DNA from 3 places in the Streptomyces luteireticuli genome. Region 2 is predicted to be linked to each of the others. Evidence: riboswitches for the same ligand, from Rfam matches in the RefSeq annotation. Region 2 holds a riboswitch; each other region holds the start of a gene.
What was found. Region 2 has a riboswitch for thiamine pyrophosphate ahead of thiO (glycine oxidase ThiO). Riboswitches for the same ligand answer to the same signal wherever they lie in the genome.

Region 1 (9,545 bases), 1.8 Mb from region 2:
TCACCGCCGCCGCTGCCGTCACCGCCGCTGTTGCCGCCGTCGTTCATCGCCGAGAGCAGCTGCCGTGCCAGCCCCAGGCCCGTACCGCCCATCGTCAGCGCCTTGGCGAACAACTCGGACATCCCGTCGGCGCCGTTCAGCAGCACCATGTGGTCCACGTTCCCGAACGCCTCGGCACCGGCGCGGACGATCTCGGGCCAGTTCTCCGCCAGTTGCTGGGCGACGACCGCGTCCTGGTTCTCCGCCAGGGCCGCCGCGCGGGCCTTGATGGCCTCGGCCTCCGCGAGTCCGCGGGCCCGGACCGCCTCCGCGGCGGCCAGCCCCTTCGCCCGGGCGGCCTCCGCCTCGGCGAGCCCCCGCGCCTTCCCCGCCGCGGCCGTCGCCTCGCCGGTCGCCCGGGTCGCCTCCGCCTCCGCGGCCGCCGCCGTCTTCACCCGGGTCGCCTCGGCCGCGGCCGCCAGCTCCGTCTCCCGGGCCTGGGCCTGCGCCGCCGAGATCCGGGCGTCCCGGTCGGCCTCCGCCAGCGTGCGCGTCTCGTACGCCGCGGCGTCGGCCGGCTTGCGGACGTCGGCCTGGAGCTGCTGCTCACGGCGCTGGGCGGCCAGTTCCGCCACCCGCGTCTCCTGGACCACGACCTCCTGCCGTGCCGCCGCCTCCGCCAGCGGACCGGCCTGCCGGGCCTTGGCGGCCGCGCTGTCCCGCTCGGCCTGGTAGCCGGCCTGGAGGATCTCGCTGTCCCGGGTGGCCTCCGCCATCCGGGCCGCCGCCTGCTGCTCCGCCTCGGTCGCCGCCCGGTCGGCCGCCGCCTGGGCGATCCGGGCGTCCCGCTGGACCGCCGCGGCGTGCGGCGCGGAGAGGTTCTTGATGTAGCCGGTGGGGTCCTGGATCTCATGGATCTGGAGGGAGTCGATGATCAGGCCCAGCTTCTCCATCTCCGTGCCGGAGGCCGCCCGGGTCTCGCCCGTCAGCCGCTCCCGGTCGCGGATCATGTCCTCGACGGTCAGGCCGCCGACGATCGAGCGCAGATGCCCGGCGAACACGTTGTGCACCCGCTCCGGCATGTGCCTCTGCTGGTCGAGGAAGCGGCGGGCGGCATTGGCGATGGAGACGAAGTCGTCGCCGACCTTGAATATCACCACGCCGTGAACCTTGAGCGGGATGCCCTGGTTCGTCACGCAATCCACATTCAGCTCGGCCTCGTTGAGATCGAGGGACAGCTTGCGGACCACCTGCACACCGGGCAGCACCAGCGTGCCGCGCCCGGTGACGATCCGGAAGCCCATCCCCTCGCCGAGGCCCTCCACACGGTGCCTGGAACCGGAGATGACCAGCGCCTCGTTCGGCTCGGCGACCCTCCACATCAGCTTGAACAGCCCGACCACGACGGCGACGGCCACGACCACGGCCCCCGCCAGGATTCCGATGAACACGTCCCGTTCCCCCCTCGTCCTCGTGGACCCACGGGCTGCCGTACATGTCCCGTGCGTCGCACGTCCCGTGCGCTACGACGGCTCCGGTGCCGCCCGCGGTTCAGCGATAGGCCGCCGTCACGTACACCGTGCGCGGCGGCTGGTGCTCCACGACCACCACCAGCGTGCCCGGGGACATGCGCTCGCCCTCCTCCGCCGCGTACGCCAGGAACGCCTCGGCGCCGCCGCGCACCCGGAGCATCACCTCCCCGACCAGCCCGGGGCCGATCGCACCCGTCACCCTGCCCAACTCGCCGATCACGGCAGCCCCCCCGCCTACGTCGCCGCATCCTCATCGCCGCGCCTTCATCGCCGTGCCCGGCGGCGTCGTCCTCCCCCGGACCTCGCACGGCCCCCCGCCGCGGGGCGGGAACCCGTGGTCACAGTGTGCCGGTCGGCACTGACAACGAGCGCCGCCAGCACCGTCGTCACCGGTACCGAGAGCACCAGGCCGATGCTGCCGACCAGCGTCCGCACGATCTCTTCGGCCACCACCTCGCTCGTGGCCACCGTGCCCACCCCGCTGTCCGCGATCGAGAACAACAGGAGCAACGGCAGTGACGCACCGGCGTACGCCATCACGAGCGTGTTGACGACAGAGGCGATATGGTCCCGCCCGATGCGCATCGCCGCACCGTACAGTTTCCGCCAACTCGCGTGCGGGTCCGCCTCCTTCAGCTCCCACACCGCGGAGGTCTGGGTGACCGTCACGTCGTCCAGCACGCCCAGCGAACCGATGATGATCCCCGCGAGCAGCAGTCCCTTGATCTCGATCCCCGGATAGAGGCCGTGCACCAGGCCCGTCTGGTCGTCGGTATTGCCGGTCAGGTGCGCCCAGTCGATGAACCCCGCCCCCAGCAGGCCGATGACCAGCAGCGAGGTGAGCGTCCCCAGAACGGCCACGGACGTACGGGCGTTGAGGCCGTGGCACATGTAGAGCGCGATCAGCATGATCGCGCTGCCGCCGACCACGGCCACCAGCAGCGGGTCCGAACCCTGGAGCACGGCCGGCAGGATGAACAGCGTCAGCACCCCGAAACTGATGGCGAGGGCCACCAGCGCGAAGACTCCGCGCAGCCGTCCGATGACCACTACCGCCAGGGCGAACATCCCGGCCAGCAGGGCCATCGGCACGTCCCGGTCCACATCCGTGACCGAATAGCGCAGGTTCTCCGGCGCCTTGGGCGCATAGGCGAGCACGACCCGCTGCCCCACGGTGTACTGCCGCGGCGCGCCGGGGTGCACGACCTCGGTGAACGAACGCCCCTTGTCCGGACCGGAGGTGACCTCGACGACCGCCGACCGGCAGGAACTCCGCTCGGCGGCGCCCGGACCCGTCGCCCCCTGCTGTCCCTGCGCCCCCGCCTGTCCCGGCCGGCCTGCCTGCCCCGGTTGACCCGTACCGGGGGTGGCGCAATCCGTCTCCTCCACCTTCACCACGCGCCCCGACTCCATGTGCTGGTCGAGGCCGACGCCGGTGTGCTGGTGCGGCGGCGCGCCCCCCGGCCAGAGCACGACGAGCCCCACCGCGACCGCGGCGGCGAAGGGGATCAGCACGGCCGCGATCACCTTGCGCAGATGCGCGGAGACGGGCGCGGCCGGGCCATGGCTGTGCCCATGCCCGTGCCCATGCCCATGGCCGTGTCCATGGCTGTGTCCATGGCTGTGCGCGTGCCCGTGTCCACGGCTGCCGTGCTCCTGGCCGTTCCCGGGGCCGTCCTCAGGGGCGTTCCCACGGTTGTTCCCCCGGCCGTGACGTCCCTGGCCGGGGGAGGGCTGCCGAGGGGGCGGCAGTGGATCGCTGGTGCTCATCGCCCGATCATCGCAACCCCCTCTGGCCCTCCGGCGCGGGAAGGCGCTAGCGTTGTGGCACCTTTGCAATCGCGGGAGCTCGGAGCACCGGGCTGAGAGGGCGCTGACCTCCGTACGAACGGTACGGGAACCGCTGCGTCGACCGCCGAACCTGTTACCGGGTAATGCCGGCGTAGGGAGTTACGGTCTCATGACCACGCAGGACGCACGCACGTCTGCCGACCCGTCCGTCGAGGGGCAGGCAGGGGAGCGAAACGGGCAGACCGGACAGATCGGTTGGCACAAGGACTACGTCACCGGCTCCCGCCCGGACCTGAGGGTCCCGGTGCGCCGGGTCCACCTCACCAACGGCCGCGACGTCCGCCTGTACGACACCTCCGGCCCGTACACGGACCCGGCCGTCGACACCGATGTCCGCCGGGGCCTCGCGCCGCTGCGCGAGAACTGGATCATCGGGCGCGGCGACACCGAGGAGTACGCGGGGCGGCCCGTGCGCCCCGAGGACGACGGCATCAAGCACACCTCGCCGCGCGGCGGCCTCAGGAACCTCGACGCGGTCTTCCCGGGCCGGCCCCGGCTGCCGCGCCGGGGGCGCTCCGGCGCCGCCGTGACCCAACTCGCCTACGCCAGGCGGGGGGAGATCACCGAGGAGATGGAGTACGTCGCCCTCCGGGAGGGCGTCTCCCCGGAGACCGTCCGCGAGGAGATCGCGGCCGGGCGCGCCGTGCTGCCTGCCAATGTGAACCACCCCGAGACCGAGCCGATGATCATCGGCAAGAAGTTCCTGGTCAAGGTGAACGCCAACATCGGCAACTCGGCCGTCACCTCCTCCATCGAGGAGGAGGTCGAGAAGATGACCTGGGCCACCCGCTGGGGCGCGGACACGGTGATGGACCTGTCCACCGGGCGCAACATCCACACCACTCGTGAGTGGGTGCTGCGCAACTCGCCCGTTCCCATCGGCACGGTGCCGCTCTACCAGGCACTGGAGAAGGTGGACGGCAGGGCCGAGGAACTCACCTGGGAGATCTACAAGGACACGGTCATCGAGCAGGCCGAACAGGGCGTGGACTACATGACCGTCCACGCCGGCGTCCTGCTGCGCTACGTCCCGCTGACCGCCCGCCGCAAGACCGGCATCGTCTCCCGCGGCGGCTCGATCATGGCCGCGTGGTGCCTGGCGCACCACAAGGAGTCGTTCCTCTACGAGAACTTCGAGGAGCTCTGCGAGATCCTCGCGGCCTACGACGTGACGTACTCGCTCGGCGACGGCCTCCGCCCCGGCTCCATCGCGGACGCGAACGACGAGGCGCAGTTCGCCGAGCTGAGGACCCTGGGCGAGCTCAACACCATCGCCAAGCGGCACAACGTCCAGACGATGATCGAGGGCCCGGGCCATGTCCCGATGCACAAGATCAAGGAGAACATCGACCTCCAGCAGGAGATCTGCGAGGAGGCCCCGTTCTACACCCTCGGCCCGCTGACCACGGACGTCGCCCCGGCCTACGACCACATCACCTCGGGCATCGGCGCCGCGATGATCGCCTGGTGGGGCACGGCGATGCTCTGCTACGTCACGCCCAAGGAGCACCTGGGTCTGCCGGACCGTGACGACGTGAAGACCGGCGTCATCACCTACAAGATCGCCGCGCACGCCGCGGACCTGGCCAAGGGCCATCCCGGCGCCCAGGAATGGGACGACGCCCTCTCGGACGCCCGTTTCGAATTCCGCTGGGAGGACCAGTTCAACCTGGCCCTCGACCCGGACACGGCCCGCGCCTTCCACGACGCGACGCTCCCGGCGGAGCCGGCGAAGACGGCGCACTTCTGCTCGATGTGCGGTCCCAAGTTCTGCTCGATGAAGATCTCGCAGGACATCCGCCGGGAACACGGCGGGGACATGGGGGCGGCCGAGATCGAGGCCGGGATGGCGGAGAAGTCGCGGGAGTTCGCGGAGGCGGGGAATCGGGTGTATTTGCCGTTGGCGGAGTAGGTGAGAGTTGTCGAGACCGTAACTGGACGTTATGGTCTCGACGTTTCCGCAGGCAGCGGGGGAAAGAACCGCTACAGTTCGGGCGGGCCCGAAGCCGCAACTTGGATTTGTGACTTCGGGCCCGACCCGTCGTCTCCGCTACTTGAGCGCGTAGACGGGAGTCCCGTCGCCTCGCATGCCGGTCTGCCGGATGCACCCCCGCTTCTGCATCATCCGCAGCGAGTCATGGACGCGGTGGACGGACAGTCCGGTGCGGGCGGCGATCGCGTCCAGCGGATAGCCCGCCTCGCCGCGCTCGATGATGGCAGGGAGGATGTACGCGCCAACGGCCCAGATGTCGTTGGTGATCACGAGGTTGTTGGACCGCCAGCCGCTGAGTACCGACTCCGCTGTCACGCGGGGACGTGGCGCCTCGGACGACCGTGCGGAGGGAAGACGGTCCGCGATGTCCCGGAGTACCTCGATGACCTCCGTTCGCCCCTGGGCCGCTTCGCGTCGTACGGCGGCGAGTTCCTCGATGAGCTGGAGATTGCGCTCCTCCAACCGCGCGAGTACGTCGGCCATTTGGTGCGGTACGGCGTACGCAGGGGCGGCCGACGTCTGAACTTCGGCCTTCTCCAAGTGGTACGAGCCGTCCCGCTGGATGGTGACGATGACCTCGGTCACCCACCGCTTGAACGGCTCCGCCTCCGGTTTTGTGCAGCCGTTCACCAGCCGGATCAGACCCTGCAGATTCACCATCCTCATCGACCTCTGAAGCCCGTGACCTGCATGTTTGCGCAAGGTGTCGCTCCCAGTTACACCTTGAGCAAGCTCGTCGAGCCGCATGGAGAACTCGTCGGGCACGTGCTGGCTGAGGGCGGCCCGTGTGTTCGCGTATCCGAGTTCGCCCGCTACGTCGGCCGCCGGGAACCAGTGACTTCCGTCCGGCAACGTCAACCGCCGGACCCGTGCTCCAGTCGCCGCGTAGACGAAGTCGTTGACGTCGATGGCGTCCTGCTGCTCCGCCGACCGGTTCGGCGGCATGTTCTGTGCGCTCATGATGAGCATCACCTCCACCACCGGACCGTAGGCCAGCCCCCCGCGCCAATTGCCCGTGCATAAACGGACGTTCGCCCTATGGAGGGTGGTTCAGGTGAATTTCCTGCGCCGGGCGATTCGTGAACGGTAAAAGACCTCCCGGCGTACCGCCCTCACTCCCTCCGCCGCTCCTGCCCGCCCAACTCCGGACTCGTGAAGTCCGGACTCGTGAAGCTCGGCCGGGTGTGCGGGCTCGGGCTGTCCTCGTGGCTGGAGAAACCGGGGGGTGTATAGCCGAGCCGGCTGTGGCTCTCGTGCGGCTCCCGGCCGTGCGGAACGCCGGGCCGCGTCGCGGAGTTGGCCAGTGTCTCGCGGAGGAAGGGCAGGACGCCGCGGCGGAGCAGGGCGTCGTGCCAGATCTCCCGGGCGCGCTCCGCCTCCGCGTCGAGGCCGTCGCCGGGCCCTCCCGGCCCACCCGCCCCGGGGCGGCCGTTGCGCACCGCCGTGAACAGCAGCGCTCCCATGGCGACCAGCGCCGCGGCGGCGGTCAGACCGGCGAACCACCAGCCGACGGTGACCATCGGGCCGGACACGGCCCCCTCCGTCCCGACGGCCTTCAGTGCGTACCCGATGATCAGGAACAGGAGCGCGGCGATCCCCGCGAGGACCGGGGCCAGCACGGTGAGCATCGCGGCGGCCCCCGCGCCCCCGGAACCGTCGTCCGCCGCGTCGTCCGCGGTCTCGCCGCGGCCCTCGGCGGACCGGTTGCGCAGCTCCTCCCGCGCCCGGACGAAGTTCCGGTATTCCGTCATGGCGCAGGCGGAAATGGCGGCCATGGCCTGGACGGCCATGAGGCGCAGCTGTTCGGTGTCGAGGCGCTGCCCCGACGCGGCGAGCAGCGTGCCGATCTCCGGGTCGCGGTTCGCCGAACGCAGCGCCAGGTCCAGGATCCGCTCGAATTCCGGGCGGTCCTCGGCCAGTAGGTGCGGAGCGCTGTTCATGTGCATCCCCCGATGCTCCGTAGGGCCCTTGGCGCGGGCGGCGCCGGCAGCGGGCGGAAACGGAGGAGAGCCTGCTACGGATAAGCCGATGGTAGAGCCGCACCGGTGCGGGGTGACAGTGCGTTTCGCGAATTCCCCCGCGGCGGTGGAACTCCCCGTGGAACTCCACCCATGCCCGCGTCCGGCGCGGTGAACCCTCAGCCGGCCAGTGGGAGTTGCACCACCAGCAGTTTTCCGGCCATCGTGACCCCGCCGTCCATGGCGAGGGCGAGGCCGTCCGCGTAGAGGTGCGGGCCGTCCACGACGGGCGCGCTCTCCTCGCCGTCCGCCTCCTCGCCCGGGACCTCGCCGAGGAGGTACGGGATGGGGCTGTGGCCGTGGACGACACGGCTGCCGCCGTAGGTCTCCAGCAGCTCGCGGGCGGCCATCCCGCCCGCCTCGTCGCGGAAGGCGAAGCGCTTGGTGAACTTGCGGAACAGCTCCCAGCACTCGTCCGGGTCGTTGCGCTGGAGCGCCTCGGTCACCGCGTCGTTGACGGCCTCGATGGAGTCGCCGTAGTCGAGGTAGGCGGTGGTGTCGGAGTGGACGAGCAGGTGCCCGTCCTCCTCGGCCATGGCGTCGAGCCGGGACATCCACTGGAGGTGGTGGTCCTCCAGGCGCTCCATGTCCGTGCGCTGGCCGCCGTTGAGCAGCCAGGCGGCCTGGAAGGAGGCCGTGCCGGCGCCGGAGCTCACGGGGGTGTCGCCGAACCGCTTGGCGCCGATGAGCAGCAGCTCGTGGTTGCCCATCAGGGCCTTGCAGTAGCCGCCGGCCGCGGCGGCCTCGGCGGAGAGCCGCATGACCAGGTCGATGACGCCGACGCCGTCCGGGCCGCGGTCGGTGAAGTCGCCGAGGAACCACAGCCGGGTGTTGCCGGCGGCCCAGTGGCCGTTCGCGTCGACGATGCCCTCGGCGGCGAGCGCCGCGTAGAGCTCGTCGAGGTATCCGTGGACGTCGCCGACGACGTAGAGCGGGCCGGGGCCGCTCGGCAACGGCTGCGGCTGCGCCTGGGGGACGGTGATGGGGGTGAGCTCGACGGTGGGGACGTCGTGCGGGTCGGCGGCGTACGGCTGGCGCTCGATGACCGGCAGGTCACGGGCGGTGGGCGTGTAGCCGCCGAGGTGCGGGTCCTCGGCGCCGAGGTGGGCGGGGGGCAGGGGATGGGTGTATCCCTGCAGGGGAGGAGGGGCGGCGTACCCCGGGTACGGCGTCACCGCCTCCGTGGTCCCTGCCACAGGTCCTTGTCCGGCCCCCTGAGCCATCGACCCCTCCACCGTCGCGCCGCAGTGCACCTTGTGGACCCTGCCTGGTCGCGGCGGCCCGTGGTGTCGTGCGCCCATCATAGGAATGACCGTCGCGGCTTGTGACGCACCAGGGGCCGTCAATCGGGGCGGGAGCCCGGGTTCACCTGTTTTTTCTCCACTAATGTCCGTTTCGTTAGCGCCGGGCGAGGCGTCCATGTGTGGTGACCCATAGGGTGCGCGCGGTTGACGGCCGCCCGGCAGCGGGCGGTCAGCCGGGGGCCGGACCGCGCGGAGGGCTGACCGTGGTGCGCGGCGGGCGCCGCTCGGAGGACGTCCGGACGATCAGCTCCGTGGGTATCACCTGCTCCACCGGCCGCCCGTTGTCCAGGCCCTCGATGGCGTCGATGAGCAGCTGGACGACCGCCGTGCCGATGCGCCGGGGCTTGAGCGAGAGCGTGGTGATGGGCGGTTCGGTGGTGGCGTAGACGACGGACTCGCTGCAGCAGACGAGCAGCAGGTCGTCCGGGACGCGCAGGCCGTAGCGGCGGGCGGCGGCCAGCAGATCGGTGCCGTTGGGGTCGAAGAGCCCGTACACCGCGTCGGGCCGGTCGGCGCGGGCGAGCAGCCGGTCGGCGGCGACGGCGCCGGCGCACGGGTCGTGGGCCGGGTACTCCTCGTAGACCGGGTCCTGGCCGATCCGCTCGCACCAGTGCAGGTACGCGTCGGTGGACAGGCGGGTGTAGGTGTCGGTGCTGGTGCCGGTGAGCAGCCCGATGCGGCGGGCGCCCGCGGCGGCGAGGTGGTCGAGGATGCCCAGGACGGCGGCCTTGTGGTCGTTGTCCACCCAGGCGGTGACCGGGAGGCTGCCGGCCGGGCGGCCGTCGGAGACCACCGGGATGCCCTGGCGCACCAGGTCCGAGACGACCGGGTCGTGGTCGGAGGGGTCGATCACGACGGTGCCGTCGAG
Region 2 (9,545 bases):
TCGCCCCGGGCCGCCTTGTCGCCGGCCCGCACCGACTGGCTCTCCACGGAGTCCCGGGGGAAGAGGAACGGCTTGTCCACCCGGACCTGGAACCCCGCGTCCGTCAACGCCTTCCGGGCCTCGGACTCACTCTTCCCGGTGACATCCGGGACGGTGATCATCTCCTTGCCCTTGGACAGGGTGACGGCGATCGTGTCGCCCTTGGCCGCCTTGGCACCCGCCGCCGGGGACTGCTCGGCGACGGAGCCCTTCTCCCGCGGGGAGAAGACCTGGGCGTCCGAGACCTTGATCTGGAAGCCCTCGTCGCGCAGGGCCGCCGTCGCGTCCGCGACCGACAGACCGCTGACGTCCGGCACCTCCTGCGGAGCGCCCTTGCTGACGACCAGGGACACGGGTGTGTCGGGCCGGCGCTCCTCGCCCGCCCGCGGGTCGGTCGCGAGGACGGAACCCTGCGGGGTCTCGTCGCTGAACTGGGCGCCGACGTCGCCGACCGTCAGCCCCTCCTCGGCGATCTTCTTCTTCGCGTCGTCGAGCCGCATGCCCACCACATTGGGCACCTCGGCCCGCTCGGGGCCGCGGGAGACGGTGAGCGTCACCCTGCCCGTGTTGCGGATGCGCTCGCCCGGCCGGGGGTCGGTGGCGATCACATGGCCGCGCTCGACGGTGTCGCTGTACGCCTGCTTCGTCCGGACGCCGAGGCCGGCCGCGTCCAGCTTCTCCTCCGCCTTGTCCTGCGTCAGGTCCAGCACGGCGGGGACGGAGGTGAACTGGCCGGAGTTGACGTACCAGACGCCGGTGCCGGCCAGCAGCGCCAGCAGCACCGCGGCGACGATCAGCGCCACGCGCCGCGGGCGGCCGCGCAGGGCGGCGGTGAGCCGGGAGCGCACGGAGGACGCGGGCGGGGCCGGGGGCACCGGGGGGTGTTCGAAGCGGGCGGTGAGGTCGGACGGGGCGACCGGGTCCGTCGCCTGGGCGGGTACCGGCTGCTGCCCGGCGGCCGGGCGCGGCAGGACGCTGGTGCGGTCCTCCGAACCGGCGGCCTCCTCCCGGGCGGCGGCGGCCAGCGGCGGGCGGGCGTCCAGCTGTTCGTGCGTCAGCGCGTTGCGGGCGGCGCGGACCAGGCCCAGCATGCCCACCGCGTCGTCCGGACGCAGCCCCGGGTCGCGTGCCGTGGTGGTCGTCACCAGGTCGTCGAGCTCGGGCGCCAGGCCCGGGACCTCCTCGGAGGGCGACGGCACGTCCCGGTGCAGGTGCTGGTAGAGCACCTGGGCGGGGCTGGCGCCGCTGTGCGGCTTGGTGCCGGTGAGCATCTCGTAGAGGACGACGCCGCAGGCGTAGACGTCCGTGCGGGTGTCGGCGGTGCCGTGCTCGATCTGCTCGGGGGCGAGGTAGGAGACGGTGCCGAGGATCGACCCGGTGTTGGTCGCGCTGTTGGTGCCCACCGTCCGCACCAGCCCGAAGTCGGCGACCTTGACCCGGCCGTCGTCCCCGATCAGCACATTCTCCGGCTTCATGTCGCGGTGCACCAGACCCGCGCGATGGGCGGCGCCCAGCGCGGCCAGCACCGGCTCCATGATGTCCAGCGCCGCCCGCGGCTGGAGGGCGCCCCGCTCGCGCAGCACGTCCCGCAGGGTGCAGCCGGCGATGTACTCCATCGCGAGGTAGACGTACGCGCCGTCGGTGCCCTGGTCGTAGACGCCCACCACATTGGGGTGGTCGAGGCGGGCGGCGGACTTGGCCTCGCGGATGAAGCGCTCGACGAAGGCCGTGTCCGCGGCGAGCGCGGGGTGCATCACCTTGACGGCGAGCACCCGGTCCAGCCGGGTGTCCAGGGCGCGGTAGACCGTGGCCATGCCGCCGGCGGCCACCCGCGCCTCGATGCGGTAGCGGCCGTCGAGCAGCCGGTCGACGAGGGGGTCCGGCAGGGTCGTATCCACGGTCAACGAGTCTACGAGCCATCCAGGACGCCCCGTACGTCCGTACGTCCGTACGGGGCTGTCACCGTCTTTGCGGGAACTCAGCGGGCGCTGAACGCCGGGCGCTCCGGGTCCAGGGCCGCCAGCCCGGACACCGGCGACGACGCCTCCGCGAAGTGCCGGCGGGGGATGCGGCCCGCGCGGTGGGCCAGCCGGCCCGCCTCCACCGCGTGCCGCATCGCCTCCGCCATCAGCACCGGCTCCTGGGCCCGGGTCACCGCCGAGGCCAGCATCACCGCCGAACAGCCCAGCTCCATCGCCTGCGCCGCGTCCGAGGCGGTGCCGGCGCCCGCGTCCAGGATCACCGGGACGCCGGCCCGTTCCGTGATGAGCTGGAAGTTGTGCGGGTTGCGGATGCCCAGGCCGGAGCCGATGGGCGAGCCCAGGGGCATGATCGCGGCGCAGCCCGTGTCCTCCAGGCGGCGGGCCAGCACCGGGTCGTCGTTGGTGTAGGGGAGCACCGTGAAGCCGTCGTCCACCAGGATCTCGGCCGCGTCCAGCAGCTCTATCGGGTCGGGCAGCAGGGTGCGCTCGTCGGCGATCACCTCCAGCTTGACCCAGTCGGTGCCCAGCGCCTCCCGGGCCAGCCGCGCGGTGAGCACGGCCTCGCCCGCGGTGTAGCAGCCGGCGGTGTTGGGCAGCACCCGGATCCCGTGCCGCTCCAGCACGGAGAGCACGGAGCCGCGCACCGCGGGGTCGAGGCGGCGCATCGCGACCGTGGTCAGCTCGGTGCCGGAGGCCAGCAGGGCCCGCTCCAGCACGTCCAGGCTGGGCGCCCCGCCCGTGCCCATGATCAGCCGGGAGGTGAACGGGGTCCCGGCGATGGTGAGGATGTCGTCGGCCATCGTCAGCCCCCCTGCACGGCGGTGAGGATCTCGACGCGGTCGCCCTCGCCGAGCTCGGTGGCGGTCCACCGGCCGCGCGGGACGACGTGCTCGTTGACGGCGGCGGCCACTCCGCCGCGCGCGTCGGTGAACCCGGCCACCAGCGCGTCCAGGGTGGTGCCGCGCGCGACGGCACGCTGCTCCCCGTTGACGGTGACGGACAGGGTGAGGCTCATGGTGCCGGTCATGTGGACTGCTCCTGGAGGGACGGAGAGAAGCGCAGGGGGGAGAAGGGAAGGGCCTCGGCGGGCGGCCGCCCGCCGGTCAGCACCTCGGCCATGACGTCCCCGGTCAGCGGCGCCAGCAGGACGCCGTTGCGGTGGTGGCCGGTGGCGGTGTGCAGGCCGGGCAGGGCGGTCGGGCCGAGCAGCGGCGCGTTGTCCGGGGAGCCGGGGCGCAGCCCGGCCGTGGTCTCGACGAGCGGCAGCTCGGTGATCCCGGGCACCAGCTCGTGCGCGTCGCGCAGCAGCTCGTAGACCCCGCCCGCGGTCACGGTGGTGTCCCAGCCGAGCTCCTCGGTGGTCGCGCCGACGACCAGTTCGCCGTTCTCGCGCGGCACCAGGTAGACCTGCCCGCCGCGCACCACCGCCCGCACGGTGCGGGAGAGGAACGGGCGGTACGCCGCCGGGACGCGCAGCCGCAGTATCTGGCCCTTGACCGGCCGGACCGGGGGCAGCACCTCCTCCGGCAGCCCGGCCAGCCGGCCGCTGAAGCTCCCGGCGGCGAGCACCGTCTGGCCCGCCGTCACCCGGCCGCCGTCGGAGAGCTCCGCCCCGGTGACCCGGTCGCCGTTCCGGACGATCCGTACGGCCTCGGCGCGGTGGAAGGCCGCCCCGGCCCGCTCACAGGCCGTCAGCAGCGCCCCGGTCAGCCGCCGGGGGTCGGTCTGGTGGTCGCCGTCCACCCGCAGCCCGCCCTGGACGCCGGGCGCCAGCATCGGCTCCAGACGGCGGCACTCACGTCCCGTCAGCCACTGCGTTTCCAGGCCGCAGCGCTGCTGGAGCAGGTGCAGCTCGCGCAGGTGCGCCCGGTCGTCCGCGTCGAAGGCGACGGCCAGCGTGCCGCAGGCGCGGTAGCCGGTCTCCCGGCCGGCGGCCTCCTCCAGCTCGGCGGTGAACGCCGGATAGCGGCGCGCCGAGGCCAGGTTGAGGGCGAGCAGCTCCTGCTCGCCGTGGTGCAGTTCGGTGACGGGGGCCAGCATCCCGGCCGCGACCCGCGCGGCGCCGCCGCCGGGCGCCGGGTCGGCGACCGCGACGGACAGCCCGCGTCGGGCCGCCCGCCAGGCCGTGACCAGGCCGATGACACCGCCGCCGATCACCAGGACGTCGTACGTACTGCTTCGGGCAGAAACATGCATGGGCGTTCGAGCCCCTCCCTTCGCCGGCATGACCCGGATCAGGTTCGTACGGTCGGAGGCCGTCCAGCCTCCCTCTCAGCCCGGTCCGTCCGGGCTCCCGCGAGTGCTTGTGCACCGGCCACCCTAGTACGGGCCGTCGACCGGCCGGAAGACGGTGGGTGATCGTGGAACGAGGAGTCCCTCGCTTTCCACGGAGCGGGGATGCCACAGTGATCGGGTGAGTGACCATGACCACCAGATGAACGTCGTTATCGTCGGCGCCGGCATGGCCGGGGTGCAGACCGCCGTCGCCCTGCGCGAACAGGGCTGGGCCGGCCGCATCCGGCTGCTGGGCGCCGAGCCCCACCAGCCGTACGACCGGCCGCCGCTGTCCAAGGCCGTCCTGCTCGGCAAGGCGGAGGGTTCCGCCTTCGAGGTCGACTTCGCCTCCCTCGGCGTCGAGGTCGAACTCGGCGTCGAGGCCACCGGGCTGCGGGCCGCCGACCACCAACTGGACACCGCGCGCGGCCCGGTGGACTACGACGTGCTCGTCGTCGCCACCGGCGCGGAGCCGGTCCGGCTGCCCGGCAGCGAGGACGTGCCCGGCGTCCATCTGCTGCGCACCCTGGACGACGCGCAGCGGCTGCGCCCGCTGCTGGTCGAACAGCGCGGGATCGTCGCCGTCGGGGCCGGCTGGATCGGCGCGGAACTCGCCACCGCGGCACGGGAGGCGGGCTGCGAGGTGACCGTCGTCGAGGCCGCGGACCGCCCGCTGGCCGGCGCCGTCCCCGCGGAGGTCGCCGCGCACATGACCGGCTGGTACGCCGACGCCGGCGCCCGGCTGCTCACCGGGGCGCGGGTGGCGGCGCTGGAGGAGGGCGCGGTCGTGCTGGAGGACGGGACGCGGCTGTCCGCCGACGCGATCGTCGTCGGCGTCGGCGCCCGCCCGGCGACCGGCTGGCTGGCCGGCTCGGGGATCGAACTCGCGCCCGACCGCTCCGTCGCCACGGACGACCGGCTGCGGACGTCCCTGCCCGACGTCTACGCGGTCGGCGACTGCGCCTCCTTCCCGTCCGCCCGCTACGGGGAGCGGCTCCTCGTCCACCACTGGGACAACGCGCTCCAGGGGCCGAAGGCGGTGGCCGCGAACATCGTCGGCGCCGGGACGGAGACGGACGAGGGCGTCTACGACCCCGTGCCTTACTTCTGGTCCGAGCAGTTCGGCCGTTTCGTGCAGTACGCGGGTCACCATGCGGACGATGACGAGCTGGTGTGGCGCGGCGATCCGGCGGGTGCGGCGTGGACGGTGTGCTGGTTGCGGGGTGGTGTGCTGGTGGCGTTGCTGGCGGTGGGGCGGCCGCGGGATCTTGCGCAGGGGCGGAAGCTGATCGAGCGGGGGGCTGTGCTGGATCGGGGGAGGGTGGGGGATGCGGGGGTGCCGCTGAAGGCGGCTGTGGTGTGAGGGTTTGCCCCTGGCCCGCCCTTTCACCGTTTCTTCCGGGGGCTCCGCCCCCTCGGCCCGGCACCGCGCTGCCGCGCGGTGGGGCGGGGGCTGCGCCCCTGCTTCCGGGGCTCCGCCCCTGGCCCCCGTTTGTCGCGGCTCCGCCGCTCGTCCTCAAGCGCCGGACGGGCTGAAATTCGCGCCCGGGCGCACAAACCAGCCCGTCCGGCGTTTGAGGACTCCGCCCGGAGGGCGGACGGGGTCCGGGGTCTCCCCGGAAGAAACGGTGAAAGGGCGGGACCGGGGCACACACCCAGCCCATCCGGCGCCTGAGGACAGCGCCCACAGGGCGCTCCAGGGGCCCCGCCAGGGCAGCCGGACGGCTCGCCCGGGTCAACCCGGCTACCGGCTGTCAGTCCCGGATGGCAGGCTTGTCCCCGTGACCGAGATTGACGCAAAGATTGAAGCTCTCGTACCCGCCTGGCTCACCCTCCCCGACATCGCCGAAAGGTTCGGCGTCGAGGTGACGCGCGTGCGGCAGCTGGTCAAGGAAGGCCAGCTGATCGCGGTGCGCCGCGGTGAGAACCGAGCGCTCCACGTGCCCGCCGAGTTCATCGGCGAGGACAGGATCGTCAAGGGCCTGGCAGGGACCCTGACGCTCCTGAAGGACGATGGCTTCAGCGACGAGGAAATGCTGGAGTGGCTGTTCACTCCGGACCCGACCCTGCCGGGCACCCCGGTGCAGGCCCTGCGCGAGAATCGCGGGACGGAGGTGAAGCGCCGCGCCCAGGCGCTCGCCGTCTGACCCCGTCCCCGGCGGATGGCAGGCGGTGTACGGGCGGCGGCACACCTCCGCCCGTACACCGCCGGACCAGCCCAGGGGGAACCCCACATATGTCCGCCACTCGCGACCGCCTCGCCGACGCCCGGCTCTACCTGTGCACCGACGCGCGCAGGCGCCAGGGCGACCTGCCGGAGTTCCTGGACGCGGTCCTCGCCGCCGGTGTCGACATCGTCCAGCTCCGTGACAAGGGCATGGAGGCGGGCGAGGAGCTGGAGCACCTCGCCGTGATGGCCGAGGCGGCCCGCCGGCACGGCCGGCTCCTCGCGGTCAACGACCGTGCCGACGTCGCGCACGCCATCGGCTCGGACGTGCTGCACCTGGGGCAGGGCGACCTGCCCGTCCCCGCGGCCCGCGCCATCCTCGGCGACGACGTGATCGTCGGGCGTTCCACGCACGCCGAGGCCGAGGCCGACGCCGCCCTCGCCGAGCCCGGCGTGGACTACTTCTGCACGGGCCCCTGTTGGCCCACCCCCACCAAGCCGGGCCGCACCGCCCCCGGCCTCTCCCTGGTGCGCCACGCGGCCCGACTGCCGCAGGAGAAGCCCTGGTTCGCGATCGGGGGCATCGACGAGACCAACCTCGACGAGGTGCTGGACGCCGGTGCCCGCCGGGTGGTCGTCGTCCGGGCGATCACGGAGGCGGCGGACCCGGGCGCCGCGGCGGCCCGGCTCGCCGCGCGAATCCGCGCCCGCGCCACGCCTGTTGATCTTCACTGACCGGCACCGGCCAGCCAGCGTAAGGAAACGGACAGAACCCGGCCGCGCCCGCCATGATCGTCGCGTGCCGGGTTAACTTGGCCGGTATGGCCCTTGGCACTGCCTCCACCAGGACGGATCACGCCCGTACCGTGCGTGACCTGCTCGCTTCCGGCGAGCGTTCGTACTCCTTCGAGTTCGCGGCCCCGAAGACCGAGAAGGGGGAGCGGACGCTGTGGAACGCCATCCGGCGCATCGAAGCCGTGGCCCCCACCTTCGTCTCGGTCACCTACGGCGCCGGCGGCTCGTCCCGCGAGGGGACGGTGCGCGCGACGGAGCGCATCGCGACCGACACCACCCTCACCCCCGTCGCCCACCTCACGGCCGTCAACCACTCGCTGGCCGAACTCCGCAACGTCATCGGACAGTACGCGGACGTCGGCATCCGCAACATGCTCGCCCTGCGCGGCGACCCGCCCGGGGACCCGATGGGCGAGTGGGTGCGCCACCCGGACGGCATGGACCACGCGGTCGAACTGGTCCGGCTCATCAAGGAGTCGGGCGACTTCTGCGTCGGCGTCGCCGCGTTCCCGGAGATGCACCCGCGCTCCACCGACTGGGACACCGACGTCAAGCACTTCGTGAACAAGTGCAAGGCGGGCGCCGACTTCGCGATCACCCAGATGTTCTTCCACGCCGAGGACTATCTGCGGCTGCGCGACCGGGTCGTGGCGGCCGGCTGCGACACCCCGATCATCCCCGAGATCATGCCCGTCACCAACGTCCGCCAGATCGAACGCTTCGCACAGCTCAGCAACGCGGACTTCCCCACGGAGCTGGAGGAGCGGATCCGGGCGGTGGCGGACGATCCGGCGGCTGTACGCTCGATCGGGATCGAGTACGCGACGGAGCTGTGTGCCCGGTTGATGGCCGAGGAGATTCCCGGGTTGCACTTCATTACCCTGAACCACTCCACGGCCACCCTGGAAATCTACGAGAACCTGGGGCTGCACCAGCGGCCCTGACGGCCGGCCGGGCACGGCGGCCGGACGAGAGGGGCGACTCATGGGCTGGACGGTCCTCTATCTGGCGTTCGGCGTCGTCGGGCTCTGGCTGCTGGGCGAGGTGCTCTTCCAGTACAAGGCCAGGCTGCGCTGGCGGCTGCTGGCCTTCACCGGCTTCCTCGGCGTGGTGGCGGGCGTGCTCGTCCCGTCCGTCGTGGTCATCGCGGTGGGCGCGGTCGCGTTCGCGGTCGGGCAGGTGTATGTGACGGTGTCCTTCCGGCGGGGCTTCTCCGCCGGGTGGGCGCTCCGCCGCGGGGACCGCAAGGAGCGTGACGAGGCTCCCGCCCGTTCCGGGCGGCGGCGCGGCAAGCCCGGCCGGAGCGCGCCGGAGGCCCCGGCCGCGAAGGCGGAGCCGCCCGCCCCGCGGCCCCCGGCCGTCCCGGACCCGAACGCGGCGACGGCCATGATGCCGGCCGTCCCGCAGCAGCCCGGCCGCCACGACGACGCCCTGGCGGCCGAGGAGACCACCGTCTTCGGCGGCACGTACGACGCCTACGGCGCCCCGGCGGACGTCCCCGTGCAGGACGCGACCGCCGCGTCCCCCTACGCGGGTCAGTTCGACTCGGGTCAGTTCGACTACGGGCAACAGGGCCAGTACGCGGCGTACTCCGACCCCTACATCGGCAACCACCCGTCGGCCGGCGCCCCTTACGGATACGGGCAGCAGCAGCCGTACGGCACGGACGCCTGGGCGACGAGCGCGGGGCAGTACGGGCAGTACGACACGGACACCCCGCCCGGCGGCGTCTGGGTGCCGCAGCAGCGCCACACCGACCAGCAGCAGCCTCCGTACCCGCCGCAGCAGCAGGGGCACGAGGAGCAGCAGTACCGCTACTGACGGCCGCGGCGCCGGCTCACTGCGAGCCGCGGAAGTCCGCGCCCTCGACGACGAGTCCGGCGACCAGCGCTCCGGACATCCCGGCGTGGGCGAGCCCGCCGCCCGGGTGGGCAAAGCCGCCCACCCGGTAGAAGCCGGGCATTCCGGTGGTGTTGGCGGGGCGCAGGTACGCGCCGTCCGCACCGGCCAGGACCGGGGCCGGGACACCGCCGCCCTCGGCGCCGGTGGCCGCCTCGGTGTCCGCGGGGGTCAACACCTCGCGCCACAGCGTCCGCTCGCGCAGTCCCGGCACGGCCGCCTCGGCGGCGGCCGTCATCCGGTCCGCGAACTCCCCGGCCCCGTCCCGCCAGTCGACCGTCCCCTGCGGGGCGACCGTCGCCGTGAGGGTGACCGCCTCGTGCTCCGCGTCGGGGCGGACCGCCGGGTCGTCGGGGCGCAGCACGGTCACCGTCGGCACATACGCCGCG
Region 3 (9,545 bases), 3.3 Mb from region 2:
TCGTCGAGCAGCCCGCCGCGGCCGAGCAGGGCCAGGAACGCGGAGCCGGTCACGACGGTCGGCAGCACGAACGGGACGGTGACCACCGCCCGCAGCAGCGCCTTGCCGGGGAAGTCGAAGCGCGCGAAGACATATGCGCCGGGGAGCGCGAGCGCCAGCGTGAGCGCCGTGGAGGCGGCCGCCTGCCAGGTGGTGAACCACAGGACATGGGCGGTCGCCGGGTCGGTGACCACCTCGCCGATCCGGCCGAACTGCCAACGGCCGTCGGCTTTCAGGCCCCGCGAGACGATCGCGGCGACCGGGTAGGCGAAGAAGACCCCGAAGAAGGCAAGCGGCAGGGCCATCAGCCCGAGCCGGACCGCCGTCCTCCGGGTCCCCCGGGCCTTCGGTGCGGCTACTTCAGGACGAGCGAGGACCATGCCTTGACCCACTGGTCGCGGTTCTTCGCGATCTTCTCGGGGGCGAGCGTCCAGGGCGAGTCGACCTTCGCGCCGTACGCGGTGAACACCTCGGGCAGTTTGGCGTCCGGGTTCACCGGCTTGACGAACATGCTGAGCGGCATGTCCTCCTGGAACTTCCGGCTCAGCAGGAAGTCGAGCAGCGCCTTGCCGCCCTCGGCGTTCTTCGCGCCCTTGAGCAGCCCGGCGAACTCGGTCTGCCGGAAGCACGTCCCGGTCGCGACGCCGGTCGGGCCCTCCTTGGGCTTGTCCTTCATGTCCAGCACCTCGGCGGGCGGGCTGGAGGCGTACGAGACGACGAGCGGCCGGTCACCCTTGGCCTTCCGGCCGGCGGCGGAGCCGGAGAAGCGGTTGTTGTAGGCCTGCTCCCAGCCGTCGACGACCTCGACGCCGTTCTCCTTGAGCTTCTTCCAGTAGTCCTGCCAGCCCTCGTCGCCGTACTTGGCGACGGTGGCCAGCTGGAAGGCGAGCCCCGGCGAGGAGGTCGCGGAGTTCTCGGTGACAAACAGGCCCTTGTACTCCGGCTTCACCAGGTCGTCGAGGGTCTTCGGCGGGTCCAGCTTGTGGTCCGCGAAGTAGGCGCGGTCGTAGTTGACGCAGATGTCACCGGTGTCGACCGGCGTCACCCGGTGCTCGCCTGCGTCGAGTTGGAGGTCCTTGGGGACCCGGTCCAGGCCCTTGGCCTCGTACGAGGCGAAGATCCCGTTGTCGAGCGCGCGGGAGAGCAGCGTGTTGTCCACGCCGAAGAACACGTCGCCCTGGGGGTGGCTCTTGGAGAGGATCGCCTGGTTGACCGCCCGCCCGGCGTCCCCGCTCTTGAGCACGGAGACCTTGTAGCCGGTCTCCTTGGTGAACTCGTCGAGCACCTGCTTGGAGGCGACGAACGAGTCGTGCGAGACCAGGGTGACCGTCTTGCCGCCGTCGGACTCCTTCGAGCCGCCGGAGCTCCCGCAGGCGGCGAGCGCCGGGAGGGCGAGCGCGGCGACGGCGGCCGCGCCCAGGGCACGCCGGAGGGTGGTGTTCATGGTGGTGCTGACTCCCTACGCCGGTACTAACCGGATCAGGTCCGAGGGTCTGCGGGCCGTGCCGCACTCTCAGCGCCGAGGCGCTCCCCTGTCGGAATGTTCATTTGTGCGAATGCACCGTACCAGTGCGGGGGCTCAGCGCTCCGTGGCGGCCAGCTGGCCGCACGCGCCGTCGATCTCCTGGCCGCGCGTGTCCCGGACGGTCACCGGCACGCCGTGGGCCGCGATCGCCTCGACGAACGCCCGCTCGTCCTCCGGCCGCGAGGCCGTCCACTTCGAACCCGGCGTGGGGTTGAGCGGGATGAGGTTGACGTGCACCCGGCGGCCCTTGAGGAGCCGGCCGAGGAGGTCGCCGCGCCACGCCTGGTCGTTGATGTCGCGGATGAGCGCGTACTCGATGGAGATCCGGCGGCCGGACTTCTCCGCGTACTCCCAGGCCGCGTCCAGGACCTCGCGGACCTTCCAGCGGGTGTTGACCGGGACGAGGGTGTCGCGCAGCTCGTCGTCCGGGGCGTGCAGCGAGACGGCGAGGCGGCACTTGAACCCCTCGTCGGCGAAGCGGTGCATCGCCGGGACGAGGCCGACGGTGGAGACGGTGATGCCGCGCTGCGACAGGCCCAGGCCGTCCGGCTCGGGGTCGGTCAGCCGGCGGATGGCGCCGACGACGCGCTTGTAGTTGGCCAGCGGCTCGCCCATGCCCATGAAGACGATGTTGGACAGCCGCGCCGGGCCGCCGGGCACCTCGCCGTCGCGCAGGGCGCGCATGCCGTCCACGATCTGGTGGACGATCTCGGCGGTGGACAGGTTGCGGTCCAGCCCGGCCTGGCCGGTGGCGCAGAACGGACAGTTCATGCCGCAGCCGGCCTGGGAGCTGATGCACATGGTGACCCGGTCCGGGTAGCGCATCAGGACGGACTCCACGAGCTTGCCGTCGTGCAGACGCCACAGGGTCTTGCGGGTGGTGTCGTCGTCGCACGAGATGGTGCGCAGCTCGGTCATCAGCTCCGGCAGCAGCTCGCCGGCGAGCTTCTCGCGCGCGGCGGCCGGGATGTCGGTCCACTGGGCCGGGTCGTGGGCGTACCGCGCGAAGTAGTGCTGGGACAGCTGCTTCGCCCGGAAGGGCTTCTCGCCGATGGCGGCGACGGCCTCCTTGCGCTCGGCGGGCGAGAGGTCGGCGAGGTGCCGCGGGGGCTTCTTGGCTCCGCGGGGGGCGACGAAAGTCAGTTCTCCGGGCTTAGGCATGATGCATCCAGTGTCGCAGATGCGCGGACGGGGCCCGCCGTCCTGTGGACGACGGACCCCGTCGAGGAAAAACCGCAGCTCAGGCGCCTACGAACACCACCAGCAACAGCCACACGACCGGTGCCGTCGGCAGCAGCGAATCCAGACGGTCCATGATCCCGCCATGGCCCGGCAGCAGCCGGCCCATGTCCTTGATGCCCAGGTCACGCTTGATCATCGACTCGCCGAGATCGCCCAGCGTGGCGCTGACCGCGACCGCGAGGCCCAGCAGCAGACCATGCCACCACTGCCCGCCGTCGATCAGGTACTGCAGGCACAGCGCGCCCGCCGCCATGGCGAACAGCACCGCGCCGACCAGGCCCTCGCGGGTCTTGCCCGGGCTGATGCGCGGCGCGAGCTTGCGCTTGCCGAAGCGCCAGCCCACCGCGTAGGCACCGGTGTCGCTGACCACCGTGAGGATCAGGAAGGTCAGCACCCGCCAGGCACCGTCGTCCGCGGCCAGCATCAGGGCCACGAAGGTGGCCAGGAACGGCACGTAGAACGCGGCGAAGATGCCCGCCGTGACGTCCTTGAGGTAGTCGTCCGGCGGCTCGGTCATCCGCCACACCAGCACGGCCAGCGCCGTGAAGGCCATGGCGACCCATGCGCCCTCGGAGCCGTTGACGTACCCCGCGACGGTCATCGCCGCACCGCCGATGGCGAGCGGCACCAAGGGCGCCTTGATCCCCTTGCGCTCGGCGAGCCGCGAGGTCAGCTCCCACAGCCCGACGACCACGGCGATCACGATCACACCGAGGAAGACGGGCTTGTAGATGAACAGCGAGGCGACGATGACCGCGCCGAGGCCCAGTCCCACCCCTATCGCGGCACGCAGGTCACGTCCCGCGCTCTTCTTGCCCGCCTTGGGCGCCTGGGGGGCGGGGGCGGCGGGTTCCTGCGGCCGGATGTCGGGCTCCCCTCGGTCGCGTTCGTCGCGGAACAGGGGGCCACCGAGGTGCGCGGCCCCCTGATCACGGTCGTCCTGGTCTCCGCCTGCGTCGGGCACGATCGGCATGGGGCGAGTCTGCGCCGCCACGGCCGCTTCGCCCACGGGACCCGCCGGGAACGGGGGGACCCGGTCGGCGGCCCCCCACTGCCCGGCGCGCGACGGGGTTCCCCAGGATGCGTCGTTCATCAGACCTCGAGCAGCTCGGCTTCCTTGTGCTTGAGCAGCTCGTCCACCTGCGCCACGTACTTCGCGGTGGTGTCGTCGAGCTCCTTCTCCGCGCGGCGCACCTCGTCCTCGCCGGACTCCTTGTCCTTGACGAGCTTGTCCAGGGCGTCCTTGGCCTTGCGGCGAATGGAGCGGATCGAGACCTTCGCGTCCTCGCCCTTGCCCTTGGCGACCTTGATGTAGTCCCGGCGGCGCTCCTCGGTGAGCTCGGGGAAGTTCACCCGGATGATATTGCCGTCGTTGCTGGGGTTGACGCCCAGGTCAGAGTCGCGGATGGCCTGCTCGATGTTGCGCAGCGCGGTCTTGTCGAACGGGGTCACCACGGCCATACGCGGCTCGGGCACCGAGAACGACGCCAGCTGATTGATCGGCGTCAGCGCACCGTAGTAGTCCGCCACGATCTTGTTGAACATCGCCGGGTGCGCACGCCCGGTGCGGATCGCCGCGAAGTCCTCCTTGGCGACCACAACGGCCTTCTCCATCTTCTCCTCGGCTTCGAGGAGGATCTCTTCGATCACCACGTGCTCCTGGTGTTATCAGTAAGCAGAGCCTCGCCCCTGCGCGCGTCTTCTCCTGCACGGTGTCCGACCGGCAGGCGGTTGTCCATCCCCGTGCCGAGGTCTTCCCACGGCCCGGAGTTGCCGTCCGCCGGCGACCGATGGGGCGCGGCGGACGGCTGCGGGGCGTGTCAGTCCCGCGTGCCCTGGTCGCTCACGAGCGTGCCGATCTTCTCACCCTTGACGGCGCGGGCGATGTTGCCCTCTGCGAGCAGCTCGAACACCAGGATCGGCAGCTTGTTGTCCATGCACAGGCTGATGGCGGTGGCGTCGGCGACCTTGAGGCCGCGGGAGAGCACCTCGCCGTACTCGAGCGCGTCGAACTTGACCGCGTTCGGGTTCTTCTTGGGGTCCGAGTCGTAGATCCCGTCGACGCCGTTCTTGCCCATGAGGATCGCCTCGGCGTGAATCTCCAGGGCCCGCTGGGCGGCGGTGGTGTCGGTGGAGAAGTAGGGCATGCCCATGCCCGCGCCGAAGATCACGACGCGGCCCTTCTCCAGGTGGCGCACGGCGCGCAGCGGGATGAAGGGCTCGGCGACCTGGCCCATGGTGATGCCGGTCTGGACCCGGGTCTCCACGCCTTCCTTGGACAGGAAGTCCTGGAGGGCGAGGCTGTTCATCACGGTGCCGAGCATGCCCATGTAGTCCGAGCGGGCCCGGTCCATGCCGCGCTGCTGGAGCTCGGCGCCGCGGAAGAAGTTGCCCCCGCCGATGACCACGGCGATCTCGTAGCCCTCGCGGACCACGGCGGCGATCTCCCGGGCGATGGCGTGCACGACATCGGGGTCGACACCGAGTCCTCCGCCACCGGCGAAGGCCTCACCTGACAGTTTCAGCAGGAACCGGCGGGGCTTCCCGTGGTCGGCGTTCATGTCGTCGGCGGCCTCGCGCGCGTCCGCACCCTGATTCATTGGAGTTCTCCTCGTGCACATACGAAGAAGGCCATTGCCGGTTGGGTCCTTTCGGTTCCCTCTGCGGCAATGGCCTCCTCGTCACATCAGCGGCCGGCCGGTGGACGGTCGGCTGCGTACGACCCTAGCGGGTCGCAGGTCGTTCGCTGCCCTGCCGGGCGGCTCAGGCGCCGACGCGGATGCGCGAGAAGCGCTTCAGCGTGACACCGGCCTCGTCCAGGATCTTCTGGACGGTCTTCTTGTTGTCCTTCGCGAAGGCCTGGTCCAGCAGGACCGACTCCTTGAAGAAGCCGGTGACGCGGCCCTCGACGATCTTCGGCAGCGCGGCCTCGGGCTTGCCCTCGGCGCGGGCGGTCTCCTCGGCGATGCGACGCTCGTTCTCGACGACGTCGGCCGGGATCTCGTCGCGGGAGAGGAACTTCGGGGCGAACGCGGCGATGTGCTGCGCGACGTCCTTGGCGACCTCGGCGTTCTCCTTGTCCAGCTCGACCAGGACGCCGACCTGCGGGGGCAGGTCCGCGGCGGTGCGGTGCATGTACGCGGAGACGAAGCCGCCGGCGAAGTACGCGAAGCGGTCGACGACGATCTTCTCGCCCAGGGTGGCGTTGGCCTCGTCGATGAACGCCTGGACGGTCTTGCCGGCCTCGATCTCGGAGGCGAGCAGGGCCTCCAGGTCCGCCGGGGCGGACGCGGCGATGTGGGCGGCCAGGGCGTCGGCGACGGCCACGAACTTCTCGCCCTTGGCGACGAAGTCGGTCTCGCACTTCAGCTCGACGATGACACCGGAGGTGTTGTCGCCGGCGATGACGGAGGCGACGGCACCGTTCTCGGTGGTGCGGCTCTCGCGCTTGGCGACGCCCTTGAGGCCCTTGACGCGGACGATCTCGATGGCCTTCTCGAGGTCACCATTGGCCTCGTCGAGCGCCTTCTTGCAGTCCATCATGCCGGCGCCGGTCTTCTCACGGAGAGCCTTGACGTCAGCGGCGGTGAAGTTCGCCATCGTTGAAATCCTTCTTGTGCACTACGCCCCGCCGCGCCGCTCGGCATCCGGCAGGGCTGGTCCGTCTTGAGGTCACCACGACGGCCGGCTCCCGTCCAGCGGACGGGACCCGGCCGTGGATCCACCGGGACGGCGGGGCCTCACGGGGCCCCGCCGTCATCACGGCCGGGTCAGGCCTGCTCGGCGTCCGCGGCCGGCTTCTCGGCCTCGGCAGCGGCCGGAGCCTCAGCGGCGGCCGGAGCCTCGTCCGCCTTCTTCTCGCCCTCGAGGAGGTCGCGCTCCCACTCGGCCAGCGGCTCGCCCGCGGCCTTGTCGCCCTTGCCGGCCTCGGCCACGCCGGAGCGGGCCATCAGGCCCTCGGCGACGGCGTCGGCGATGACGCGGGTGAGCAGGGTGACGGAGCGGATCGCGTCGTCGTTGCCCGGGATCTTGTAGTCGACCTCGTCCGGGTCGCAGTTGGTGTCGAGGATCGCGACGACCGGGATGCGGAGCTTGCGCGCCTCACCGACGGCGATGTGCTCCTTCTTGGTGTCGACGATCCAGACGGCGCTGGGGACCTTCTGCATCTCGCGGATGCCGCCGAGGGTCTTCTCCAGCTTGGCCTTCTCGCGGGAGAGGACCAGGAGCTCCTTCTTGGTGAGGCCGGAGGCGGCCACATCCTCGAAGTCGATGAGCTCGAGCTCCTTCAGGCGCTGCAGGCGCTTGTAGACGGTCGAGAAGTTGGTGAGCATGCCGCCCAGCCAGCGCTGGTTGACGTAGGGCATGCCGACGCGCGTCGCCTGCTCGGCGATGGCCTCCTGGGCCTGCTTCTTCGTACCGACGAACATGATGGAGCCGCCGTGCGCGACGGTCTCCTTGACGAACTCGTAGGCGCGGTCGATGTACGACAGCGACTGGAGCAGGTCGATGATGTAGATGCCGTTGCGCTCCGTGAAGATGAAACGCTTCATCTTCGGGTTCCAACGACGGGTCTGGTGACCGAAGTGGACGCCGCTCTCCAGCAGCTCCCGCATCGTGACGACGGCCATGGCCGCGCTCCTCGTGATACTCGGTTTCCACGGCGGCCGGGCGGCCGCCGCTCCTGACGCCCCGGCGCGTCCGCCGCGGACCGCTCCGGTGAAGGAGCCGCTCACGGACCGAGGGACACGGCCACCGCGCTGCCCGGGAAGGGTCTGACGCGCCGATGGCGGGGCGTGCGAAGTCGACCCGGTCACCCGGGTCGCCAAGAGAAGTGTACGGGACCGGGGAAGGACCGGGTGACGGCCTTGTCCACAACCGGCGGGTAATCCACAGATCAGGGCCAAGATCCGCGCGGGAGGCGGGAGTCGGTCCACGGTGGTCGTCATGCGACGACGGGTACGGATCGTGGGATGGGCGCTGGCTGCTCTGCTGGGCGGGTGGCTGGTGAGCGGTACGGCGGCGGGGGCGGGGACGGCTCCCGGGCCTGGCCCCGGAGCCGTGCCCGCCGCCTCCCGGGCCTGGCCGGTCACCGGGGCCGGGGGCGGCCCGCCGCAGGTGGTGCGGGGCTGGGAGCCACCACCGGTGCGGTGGGCCCGCGGGCATCGCGGCGTCGATCTCGCCGCGGAGGCGGGATCACCGGTCCGGGCGGCCGCACCCGGCACCGTCTCCTTCGTGGGGACGATCGCGGGGCGCGGGGTGGTGGCCGTCGAGCTCACGGGGACGGGCGATCCGCCCCTGCGCACGACCTACGAGCCGGTACGGGCCGGCGTGCGCCGGGGCGACGCGGTGGCGGCGGGCACGGTGCTGGGGGAGCTGGAGGCGGGACCCTGGCACTGCACGGAGGGGTGCCTCCACTGGGGGCTGCTGCGGGGGCGGGAGTATCTGGACCCGCTGCACCTGCTCCGGCACCGGCCGTCCCGGCTGCTGCCGCTGGATTCGCCCCTGGCCCACACCCAGCCCGTCCGGCGTTTGAGGACGGCGTCCGCAGGGCGCTTCAGGGGGCCAGCGGGCAAAGCTTCGCGCGCGCCCGCGCGCAAGCGGGGTGACGCAGGGGCGCAGCCCCCGCGGAAAAGGGTTGGGGCGGGACCAGGGCAGAACCCACGCCCCGCGGAGTCACCCCCGCACGCCCCCCAGCGCCATCCTCACCGCCGCCTCCGCGACCCTCCCCGGCTCCTCCACACCGAGCTCGATCCGCCGCACCGCCGCGTCGACGACACCCTGGAGCATCATCGCGACCAGCCGCGGCTCCTCGTGGCCGAGGGCCATCAGCACCTCGCCCAGCAGGGCGACCAGCCCGCCGTGCGCGGCCCGGATCTTCTCGCGGGCGCCCGCGTCGAGCTCGCCGGCCGAGATCGCGACGACGGCCCGGTGGCGGCGGTCGCCGACGAGCGCCAGCTGGCGCCGGACATACGCCTCGATCTTCGCCTCGGGCGTCTCGGCCCGGTTCATGGCGTCCTCGACCTCCGCCGCCCAGACCGGGAAGTCGACCGCGCACAGCTCCTCGACGACGGCCGCGCGCGAGCGGAAGTACTCGTAGACGGAGGACCGCGCCAGGCCGGTGCGCTCGGCGAGGGCGGGGAAGGTGAGCGCCTCCGTCCCGCCCTCGGACAACAGGGAGCGGGCGGCGTCCAGCAAGGCGCCGCGCTGCATCGTCCGGTGCTCGGCCACGGAGGCCGCTCGAATCCTGGGCACGCTCCCACTTTACGGACCCCCGCCGTGCGGGACGACGCTGGAGGGACGATTCAGCGCCCGCCCGTCGCCGCTCAGCGCCCCACGTCGGCCAGCTTCGCCCGCAGCTGGAGCACCGACTTGGTGTGGATCTGGCTGACCCTGCTCTCGGTGACGCCGAGCACCTGTCCGATCTCGGCAAGGGTGAGGCCCTCGTAGTAGTAGAGGGTCACGACGGTCTTCTCCCGCTCCGGGAGGGTGTTGACGGCCCGGGCGAGCAGCCGGCGCAGTTCGTGGTCCTCGGCCACCTCCACCGGGTCGTCCGCCGCGGTGTCCTCCAGGGTGTCCATCAGGCTCAGCCGGTCGCCGCCCTCGCCGCCGACGTGCAGCAGCTCCTCCAGGGCCACCACGTTGGCCAGCGACAACTGGCTGAAGACGGCGTGGAGTTCGTCGAGCCCGATGTCCATCTCGGCCGCCACCTCCGCCTCGGAGGGCGTGCGGTGCAGCGTGG

Region 1: it holds a riboswitch for thiamine pyrophosphate, as region 2 does, so the genes downstream of both, thiC (phosphomethylpyrimidine synthase ThiC) here and thiO (glycine oxidase ThiO) in region 2, are expected to answer to the same signal.
Region 3: it holds a riboswitch for thiamine pyrophosphate, as region 2 does, so the genes downstream of both, AB8735_RS27055 (thiamine ABC transporter substrate binding subunit) here and thiO (glycine oxidase ThiO) in region 2, are expected to answer to the same signal.

The regions. Positions count from the first base shown of each region.
Region 1 covers NZ_CP167927.1:4,436,834-4,446,378, forward strand. Annotated here, with positions in the region: gene AB8735_RS19740 (SPFH domain-containing protein) at 1-1,361, opposite strand, end outside; gene AB8735_RS19745 (hypothetical protein) at 1,531-1,731, opposite strand; gene AB8735_RS19750 (YibE/F family protein) at 1,776-3,281, opposite strand; TPP riboswitch at 3,343-3,477, shown strand; gene thiC (phosphomethylpyrimidine synthase ThiC) at 3,472-5,274, shown strand; gene AB8735_RS19760 (Bro-N domain-containing protein) at 5,413-6,315, opposite strand; gene AB8735_RS19765 (hypothetical protein) at 6,468-7,301, opposite strand; gene AB8735_RS19770 (metallophosphoesterase) at 7,493-8,596, opposite strand; gene AB8735_RS19775 (LacI family DNA-binding transcriptional regulator) at 8,847-9,545, opposite strand, start outside.
Region 2 covers NZ_CP167927.1:2,634,223-2,643,767, reverse strand. Annotated here, with positions in the region: gene pknB (Stk1 family PASTA domain-containing Ser/Thr kinase) at 1-1,937, opposite strand, end outside; gene AB8735_RS11130 (thiazole synthase) at 2,018-2,821, opposite strand; gene thiS (sulfur carrier protein ThiS) at 2,824-3,036, opposite strand; gene thiO (glycine oxidase ThiO) at 3,045-4,217, opposite strand; TPP riboswitch at 4,216-4,328, opposite strand; gene AB8735_RS11115 (NAD(P)/FAD-dependent oxidoreductase) at 4,456-5,658, shown strand; gene AB8735_RS11110 (Rv2175c family DNA-binding protein) at 6,077-6,442, shown strand; gene thiE (thiamine phosphate synthase) at 6,532-7,197, shown strand; gene metF (methylenetetrahydrofolate reductase [NAD(P)H]) at 7,284-8,201, shown strand; gene AB8735_RS11095 (hypothetical protein) at 8,242-9,078, shown strand; gene AB8735_RS11090 (phytoene desaturase family protein) at 9,095-9,545, opposite strand, start outside.
Region 3 covers NZ_CP167927.1:5,978,807-5,988,351, reverse strand. Annotated here, with positions in the region: gene AB8735_RS27060 (ABC transporter permease) at 1-344, opposite strand, end outside; gene AB8735_RS27055 (thiamine ABC transporter substrate binding subunit) at 395-1,483, opposite strand; TPP riboswitch at 1,479-1,583, opposite strand; gene rlmN (23S rRNA (adenine(2503)-C(2))-methyltransferase RlmN) at 1,619-2,725, opposite strand; gene AB8735_RS27045 (phosphatidate cytidylyltransferase) at 2,805-3,899, opposite strand; gene frr (ribosome recycling factor) at 3,899-4,456, opposite strand; gene pyrH (UMP kinase) at 4,627-5,406, opposite strand; gene tsf (translation elongation factor Ts) at 5,570-6,406, opposite strand; gene rpsB (30S ribosomal protein S2) at 6,577-7,434, opposite strand; partial or broken gene AB8735_RS27020 (peptidoglycan DD-metalloendopeptidase family protein) at 7,751-8,197, shown strand; gene AB8735_RS27015 (helix-turn-helix domain-containing protein) at 8,480-9,034, opposite strand; gene whiG (RNA polymerase sigma factor WhiG) at 9,130-9,545, opposite strand, start outside.